One region of the Kitasatospora sp. CMC57 genome, then DNA from elsewhere that is predicted to be linked to it. Evidence: riboswitches for the same ligand, from Rfam matches in the RefSeq annotation. Region 1 holds a riboswitch; the other holds the start of a gene.
What was found. A riboswitch is a leader RNA that binds a small molecule or an ion and turns the genes downstream of it on or off. The one in region 1 is predicted to bind cyclic di-AMP.
Positions count from the first base shown of each region.

Region 2: linked by a shared signal. The riboswitch ahead of ACKUU6_RS27085 (transglycosylase family protein) and the one ahead of ACKUU6_RS14965 (M23 family metallopeptidase) in region 1 are both predicted to bind cyclic di-AMP.

Region 1 covers NZ_AP035881.2:3,398,372-3,402,576, reverse strand. Annotated here, with positions in the region: gene ACKUU6_RS14980 (alpha/beta fold hydrolase) at 1-659, opposite strand, end outside; gene ACKUU6_RS14975 (tautomerase family protein) at 762-959, shown strand; gene ACKUU6_RS14970 (YiaA/YiaB family inner membrane protein) at 967-1,257, opposite strand; cyclic di-AMP (ydaO/yuaA leader) riboswitch at 1,473-1,636, shown strand; gene ACKUU6_RS14965 (M23 family metallopeptidase) at 1,648-2,460, shown strand; gene ACKUU6_RS14960 (hypothetical protein) at 2,480-3,355, opposite strand; gene ACKUU6_RS14955 (sensor domain-containing protein) at 3,520-4,205, shown strand, end outside.
Region 2 covers NZ_AP035881.2:6,038,190-6,042,394, forward strand. Annotated here, with positions in the region: gene ACKUU6_RS27080 (hypothetical protein) at 38-409, opposite strand; gene ACKUU6_RS27085 (transglycosylase family protein) at 549-1,739, opposite strand; cyclic di-AMP (ydaO/yuaA leader) riboswitch at 1,747-1,949, opposite strand; gene ACKUU6_RS27090 (hypothetical protein) at 2,210-4,205, shown strand, end outside.

The sequences.
Region 1 (4,205 bases):
TGGCTGCCCATCAGGACGAGCGCGGGGCGGCGCACCTCGGCGCTCCAGCCGGTCGGCGCGGAGTCGCCGGTGGCGTACGCCCGGGTGACGGGCTTCCGGCCGGGGGTGCGCAGGGCGGTCACGGCGGCGGAGCGGTACTCCGCGAAGTCGGCGGGCCTGGCGGTCGGGTAGGCCTTGTCGAGGTAGCTGCCCCAGGCGGCGGGGACGTGCGTCACGGTGAAGGCGAGTGCCTTGAGCACGGCGCGCTGGACGGCGCTCGGCGGCAGGTTCTCGATGAAGGCGTCGATCAGGGCGATCCCGGCCACCCGCTCGGGGGCCAGGGCGGCGGCCCGCACCACGGTGGCGCCGGTGTAGGAGTTGCCGACCAGGGCGGCCCGCTCGATGCCCAGGTGGTCGAGCAGGGCCAGGGTGTCCTCGGCGATCGAGGCGGGGGAGTAGTCGCTCCAGGTCATCGAGGACTCGCCGAGCCCACGCAGGTCCAGGGTGACGACCCGGTGGCCGGCGGCGGTGAGCAGCGGGCGCAGGTGGCGGTACACGCTGCGCGAGTCGAGCATGCCGGGGAGCAGGACGACCGGCAGGCCGGTCTCGGTGGCGGTGTCGTCGTAGGCCAGTCGGCCGCCGGGAACGGTCAGGAACTGGGTGGTCAGCGTCTGCGTCATGCCCATAAAGCTAAGGCTAATAGCCTTAGCTGTCAAGGGGTGCCGAGAAGCGATGGGATACCGTGCGGAGCGATCGAGTCGCACCGGACCTGAGGGGTCGTCATGCCGTTCATCAATGTCAAGCAGCTGGCCGGCCGGACCGCGGAGCAGCGGGCCGAGATCGCCCGCGAGCTCACCGAGACCTACGTCCGGATCACCGGCGTGAGCCCGGAGGTGGTGAACGTGGTGATCGAGGAGATCCCGCTGGAGAACTGGATGGCGGGCGGCGAGACCTACGCGGCCAAGCGGGCCAGGGGCTGACCCCCGCTCAGATCCCCTCCACCCGGAACGGGTCGTGCTCGGCGAGCAGCTTGTCCAGCCGTGCCTGGTCGACCCGGCTGGTGATCGCGCCGACCTCCTGGCGGTCGCGGACCACCTTGGCGAGCGTGAACGCCGCGGTGATCTCGTAGAGCAGGCCGACTGCCAGGAAGCCGCGCATCCAGGGGTCGACGGGCAGGTAGGCGATCCCGATCGCCAGGGCCGCACTGGCCAGGGCGAAGGACAGGACGGCCTGGAGGTAGTAGGCACTGGTGGTCCGGGGCTGCATCGAAGCGCTCATGTTCCGAGGGTCCCGAACTCCCTTGTCCGGCACCTGAGTACGGATACTCAACCCGTCGTCGCGCACCGTCACCGAGTAGTAGATCAAAAGCCGCATTCCGGTCACGGGTCGTCAGAAGAGGTGGACTGCATCTCTCAAGCCGCTTGGAATCATGGGCTCCTAGGATTAACGTTTGATAACGCAGCGCGGTCGGCAACGCCGTACCAGAACGGCACCGTGCGCCGTCGCCTAATCCTCAGGACCCGCTTTCACCGGTGGGTCCGGGAGCCGGGGAACCACCGTTCCTTGGGGTGAATCGGCCGGGTCCACAACCCGGTCGTAGGAGACCTTCCTGCTCCGAACCCGTCAGCTAACCCGGTAGGCGAGAAGGAAGGAAAGGAGCGCGCCTCCGTGGCGTCGACGCACTCCCAGGCACACCCTCGTACCGACTCCGGCAACCAGCTGCTGCTGGACCACCCGGAGGCCGCCAGGCACCGGATACCCCGTCAGCCCCGCTCCGGCGGCCCGCTGATCGGTGTCACCGCGATGACCGCTGCGCTCGGCGCCACCGCCTTCGCCGCCGGCTCCGCCGCGGCGGAGCCGGCCGCCGCCGCCCCGCCGCCGCCCGCCGTCGCTGCCGCCGACTCCTCCGGGGCCGAGCAGCACGGGCTCGCCGCCGACCCCGGCCTCGCCCTCGCCGCCCGGATCCAGCTCCAGGCCGACGGGCAGCGCACCGCCGCCGACGAGTCCGCCCGGCTGGCCGCGGCCCAGGAGGCGGAGGCCAAGCGGTCCGCCCAGGAGGCCGAGGCGAAGCGCGCCGAGCAGCGCACCGCGTTCGCCGCGCCCACCAGCAACTACGAGCTGACCGCGCACTACGGGCAGTCCGGCTCGTACTGGTCGCACCTGCACACCGGCCTGGACTTCGCGGCCGCCACCGGCACCCCGGTCACCGCCGTCGGCGCGGGCACCGTCACCTCGGCCGGCTGGTCCGGGGCGTACGGCTACCGGGTGATCGAGACCCTGAGCGACGGCACCGAGATCTGGTACTGCCACCTCTCCGCCATCGTCACCGCCTCGGGCGAGGTCGCCCCCGGCACCGTGCTCGGCAGGGTCGGGGCCACCGGCAACGTCACCGAGCCGCACCTGCACCTGGAGGTCCGGCCGGACGGCGCGGCCCCGGTCGACCCGCTGGACTGGCTGCGCGAGCGCGGCATCAACCCCTGACGGGACCGGGCCGTTCCGGTCAGCCGGTCTGCTCGGGCTGTTCCGCCTGCTCGGCGAGGTACGCCTCGATCTCCTCGGTGCCCGGCTCCGGGGCCAGGTCCGGGTACTCGTGCACCAGCAGCGCGGGCAGACCGGGCACGGTCCACTCGCCCAGCAGCCGGAGCGCCTCCTCGGCCACCGCGGCCTCGAAGCCCTCGAAGTCGCCGGAGAGCTCGTCCGGCATCGGCAGGCCGAGTGCGTTCAGCCCGGCCAGGTTGCGGTAGCTGCGCTGCATCAGCCGGTTCTCCAGCAGCAGCCGGGCGCCGTCGGTGGCCATCCCGATCGAGATCAGCCGCTGCCGGCCCCAGCCGCCGTCGGCCTCGATCTCGTCCAGTTCGGTCAGGGCGCCGAACGCCTCGGCCCGCTGCTCCGCCGTCAGCTCCCGGAAGCCGTCCAACCAGGCCCGGATTGCCGCCGGATCGGTGGTGTCCACCCCGTCCGCCCGGAGCAGCAGCGCGTACAGCCGCGGCCAGGTGACCAGGTGCGGCTGCCGGAGCAGCCCGCAGAGCAGCTCGCCCTGCCACTCCACCTCGGCGTGCAGCCGCTCCTGCCGCTTGGCGTTCAGCCGCCTGGCGGCCCGCTGATGGTCGATCAGCAGCCCCACGGCCCGCCCGTACGCGCCGGGGTCGGAATCCGGTTGCACGTACATGTAGATCCGCTCGTACAGCAGCTGCTCGACCACCGGCGAGCTCAGCTCCGGGTAGCCGTCGTGCATCCGGCCGTCGCCCAGCTCCAGCAGGGCCAGCACCGTCCGGACCGCCTCCACCGGGACGGGCTCGAGACCCTCGTCGGCCGCCCACCTGAGCAGGTCGTCGGCACGGGTACGGGGGCTGAGCCGGAGGTCGTCGTCGTTCACCCTCGTACGGTATCCGGTGCCGGGAGCCCAGGCCGTCCGTCCAGGGCGGGGGTGGGGTTCTCCCTACCCCAGGTCCGCCGGGGGACCTCATGTCGCGGACGGCGCCGGTCGGGCACCTTGGAGGGGTGGGCACGGAGCAGGACAACCAGACCGAGGAGCCGGTGATGACCAGTCAGACCTTCCCGTACGCCGAGCGCAGCACCAGCGGCGGCCGGGCGCACCCGGAGTTCTGGCGGGCACCGTTCGCCGCCGCCACCTACCGGCAGGTCGGCTTCGTGCTCGGCTCGCTGCCGATCGCCGTGCTGGGCTTCGCCTCCGTGGTGGCCTCCTTCTCGCTCGGGCTCGGCCTGCTGGTCACCGCGCTGGGGATGCCGGTGCTCGCCCTGCTCACCTCCGGCTCGCGTGGCTTCGCCGCGCTGGAGCGGCACCGGGCCCGCACCCTGCTCGGCACCGAGGTCGCCGCACCCGGCCCGGTCGCGCAGTCCCGGCCCGGCTTCTGGGGGGCCGTCACCGCCCGACTGGCCGACCGGGCCGGCTGGAAGGCGGCGCTGTACCAGGTGCTGATGCTGCCCTGGAGCATCCTGAGCTTCACCCTCACGGTGGTCTTCCTGGTGGCCGGCTGGGTGGTCGCGCTCTACCCGGCCTACCACTGGGTGTTCGCCCGCTACACCGACTGGCCGGGCTACCGGGTGTACGACTTCACCACCGACGCCGGGGCGCACCACGAGTACTACCTCACCTCGGGCCGGGACATCGCGGGCGTCTCGCTGCTCGGCCTGGTGCTGGTTTTCCTCACCCCGGTGCTGGTCCGGGGCCTGACCGCCGTCTCCCGGACCGCGATCCGGGGGCT
Region 2 (4,205 bases), 2.6 Mb from region 1:
CGCAGCATAGAGCCGCCGGGGCAGGGGCGGCGAGGTTTCAGTCGGCCGTCGGCACGGTCGGCAGCTCAGTCGGCGGTTCGGCCGACGGCTCGCGCAGCGCCGCGAGTTCGGCCTCCAGCTCGGTGACCCGGGCGGTCAGGCGCTGGACGTCCTGGACGGCGTCCAGGTAGTCGGTCTTGTGCCGCTTGGCGATCTCGCTGAGGGTGTCGACCCGGTCGGCGAAGGCGTCGCGTTCGGCGGCGAGCGGCTGGACCACGGTGTGGAAGACCGCTTCGGCGATCCAGTCCGCCCACGCGTTGATGTGCTGGGTGCCGGAGGGCCCACCGAGGTCGGCGTTCTGCAGGCCCTGGAGCATCGCGGGCCGGATGGTCTCGGCGATCCGCTGGGTCGCGGTGGGCTGCTCGGTCATGGCCGGTCCTCGCTCGTCGTTGGGTACCTCCGCGACATGACCAACGGAGCGAAGGCGCACATCACCGGTAAGGATAATCGCCGCGCGCACGCCGCTGTCCCCGGAGCCGACCAGGTCTCCGGGGGCAGCGGCGAGCGGGTCAGACGCGACCGGCGAAGTCCGGCGCCCAGTTGGCGATGGACTCGGTCCGCACGCCCGAGCGCGGGTTGGCGGCCTCGACGTACTTGCCGTCACCGATGTACATGGCGACGTGGTAGACGCCCGAGTTGCTGCCGTTGCTCGACCAGAACAGCAGGTCGCCGGCCTGGAGGCGGTCCAGCGAGACCCGGGTGCTGGCGTCCGCCTGGTCGTTGGCGATCCGGGGCAGGGAGATCCCGGCCTGACGGAAGGCCGCCTGGGTCAGACCCGAGCAGTCCCAACCGCCGTTGCTGCTGCCGCCGTAGACGTACGCCTGGCCGACCTTGGACAGCGCGAAGTTGACCGCGGCGGCCTTGCTGCCGGTCGCCGCCACCGTGGTGGTGACGGCGGCGCCGGACGCGGCCTTGGTGCTCTTGGCGGTCCGGGTGCCGGTGCCGGTGCCGGTCGAGGACGGAGCCGGCACCGGGGCGGTCGGCTTCGGCGCGCTGGTGAGCACCGTGGTGGTGCCACCGAGCGCCAGCTTCTGGCCCGGGTAGATCGTGTCCGGGCCCTCGGGCAGGATCGCCTTGTTGAGCTCGTAGAGCTTCTCCCAGCCGCCCTCGACGTGCTGGCTCTGCGCGATGGTGGAGAGCCAGTCACCGGCGACCACGGTGTAGGACTTGGCCGCGGTGGTCGTGGTGGTGGTCTGCTGCTCGGCCGCCTTCGGCGCCGGGGTGGCGGCCTTCGGGGCCGGGGCGGCCTGGGGGGCCGGGGCGGCCTGGGGGGCGGCCGCCTTCGGGGTGGCGGCCTTGGGGGTGGTCGCCGAGGTGTCGATCTGAGGAGCGCCGCCGCCCTTGGTCAGACCGGCCTTGACGGAGCAGACCGGCCAGGCGCCGGGGCCCTGGGAGGCGAGCACCTTCTCGGCTATCGCGATCTGCTGGCCCTTGGAGGCCTGGTTGGCCTGCGCGGCGTACTGCTTGCCACCGAACGCGGCCCAGGTGCTGGAGGTGAACTGGAGGCCGCCGTAGAAGCCGTTGCCGGTGTTGATGCTCCAGTCGCCGGTGGACTCGCACTGGGCGACCTTGTCCCAGGTGGAGACGGAGGCGGCGGAGGCGGAGCCGGCCGTGAAGCACGGGACCGAGAGGCCGATGCCGACCACGCCGGTCGCGGCGATCAGACGGCGGGTGCGCTTGGACGCGCTGCTGGACAGCATGAAGATGCGTTCCTCTCCCACGCCTGCGAGGTGAGCTGTCGGATTCGGGCTGGAGTTGCCCGGTCGTGTGTGAGCACGACTTCACCCCAAGCCTGAAATCGGTCGAATCGGACCAATCGCAGGCGACTTACCTGTGGTTCCCCCGCCCCTGCCATGGTGCTTTGCTGCGCTGCCTGTTCACCCGGTGGCAGGACTCGGCGTTCCGGGTGAACTGGGTCCGTGTGGCCACGAACAGGGGAGCACGGTAGGCAGACTCAAGTTGAAACCGCAAACCTGTGTGAGGCTGATCAAGGTTTCTTTACGGAACCTCCATGAACCGGAAGCTGTCGTTCCGCTGACGGATTTCGATCGAATCTGATCAAAGCCCTTGCCACTCAAGGGACTTGCCTATGCTTCAGGCGAGGCGGCCGCGGATGCGGCCCGGGGGAGGGGTACGCGGCACCATGCGGCACGCGAAGGGACCCGGACCGGTGCCGGAAGATAACGACTCGGCAACGGCCGGGCGCAGGAAGGTACTCGGCTGGATCGCGGCCGGCACGGTGGTCGCCGCGATCGGGGTGGAGGAGCTGGTCCGGCGCACCGCCGACGCCCCTGACGGCGCCTCGGCTCTGCCGCCACCTCCTCCGGAGGCGTCCCATGCGCACGACGGGCAGTCGCCGTCCTCCCCGGCGTCCGCCTCGCCGTCGCCCTCCCCGGAGCCGAGCGCGCCGCCCCGGCCGTGGTCCGATCCGGCCGGATGGGGCGGCGCGCTGCCGAATCCCACCGCAGCCGTTCGGATCGCCGACCACGTGGTGCTGGACGGTGATGTGACCGTTGGTTCGTTGGTGATCGAAGCTTCCGGTTCGCTGACCTTCGCGGCCGACCGATCGGTGGTGCTCAGTTCGGCGGGCAACGTCGAGGTGAAGGGCAGCCTGACGCTGGCCCCGGCCGACGCCGCCCTGCACACCCTGCGCTTCCCGAATGTGGACGAACGCCGCTTTCAGGGCGGCGGGATGACGTTGGTGCCGTCCGACACCGGCCTCTGGGTCACCGGAGCGGGCTACCTGCGGCTGGACGGCGCCGCCAGGACGGCCTGGGTGCGCGCGGCCGGCGCACTCGAGGCCGGCGCCACCACGGTCACCCTCACCACCGCACCGACCGGCTGGCGCCCGGGCGACGAGCTCGCCATCACCCCGACCGGCGCGCCGGACGCCGACGGCTTCTCCGAGCGGTACGACCTGCGGACCATCGCCGCTATCAGCGGCAGCGCGGTGACCCTGGACGGCCCGCTCAGGCACCCGCACCCCCGGGTGGCGACCGGAGGGGGTGTCACCGTCGGGGCCGAGGTGCTGAATTTGACCCGTAATGTCCGAATCGAGGGCACCGAGAACGGCCGCGCCCACGTCCACCTGACCAGCTCACGCCCGTCCGACGTCCGGCATGCCGCCCTGCGCTGGCTGGGCCCTCGAGCGCCCGGCAAGGACCAGTGGAACGGCAAGCCGCTCACCGAGCCGGTGCTCGGCCGGTACGGGCTGCACTTCCACATGCTCGGCGACACCAGCCGGGGCACCGTGGTCGAGGGAGTCGTGGTCCGCGACACCGGCAGCCACGCGTTCGTCCCGCACGCCAGCCACGGCATCACCTTCCGCAGCTGCATCAGCCACCAGACCCGGGAGGACGCCTACTGGTGGGACGGGCCGCTGGACACCAGGACGCCGCAGGGCCCGTCCGACGACATCACGTACGACTCCTGCGTTGCCTCCCGGACGCTCTACGACCCCAACCCGCGCGGCTACCGGCTCACCGGGTTCAGTCTCGGCGCGGGTACCGGCGGTGTGGCCAGGGACTGCGTGGCGGTGGGCGTGCAGGGTGCGAACGGTGCCTCCGGCTACCACTGGCCGGAGACCAGTGAGGGCGTCTGGACCTTCGAACGCTGCCTGGCGCACAACAACCTGGAGAACGGCATCTTCGTCTGGCTCAACGCCCAACACCACCATGCGGTCGGCCAGTTCGTGGCCTACCACAACGGAGGATGGGGCATCGAGCACGGCGCCTACCTGAACGACTTCGACTACACCGGCAGCGTCCTGTACGGCAACGCGGGCGGGGGAGTGGCGCTGCACGCCCTCGGCCGGGACAAGGGCACGGTGCTGGACGGCCTGCTGATCGACGGGGCCGGCCAGTCGGATTTCGCGGTCTCCACCATGCACCACCAACTGCCGGGCGAGACCGTCCTGGTGACCCGCAGTCGGCTGATGGGCTATCGGAAGGCGGGCGTCGCGTTCCGCGCGGTGGACGGCGGGGCGCCTGAGGACGTCGCGGTGCTCGACTGCGAGTTCGGCGGCGCCGACCTCTGGTTCGACCCCGCCCTGCCCGAACCCAAGCGGATCGTCCTCCGACGGGCCGGCCAGTCCCAGGCCGTCGAGGTCCACCGCGACAACAGCCGCACCCCCACCACCGCCACCCCGGGCCCGCGCCCGGTCACGA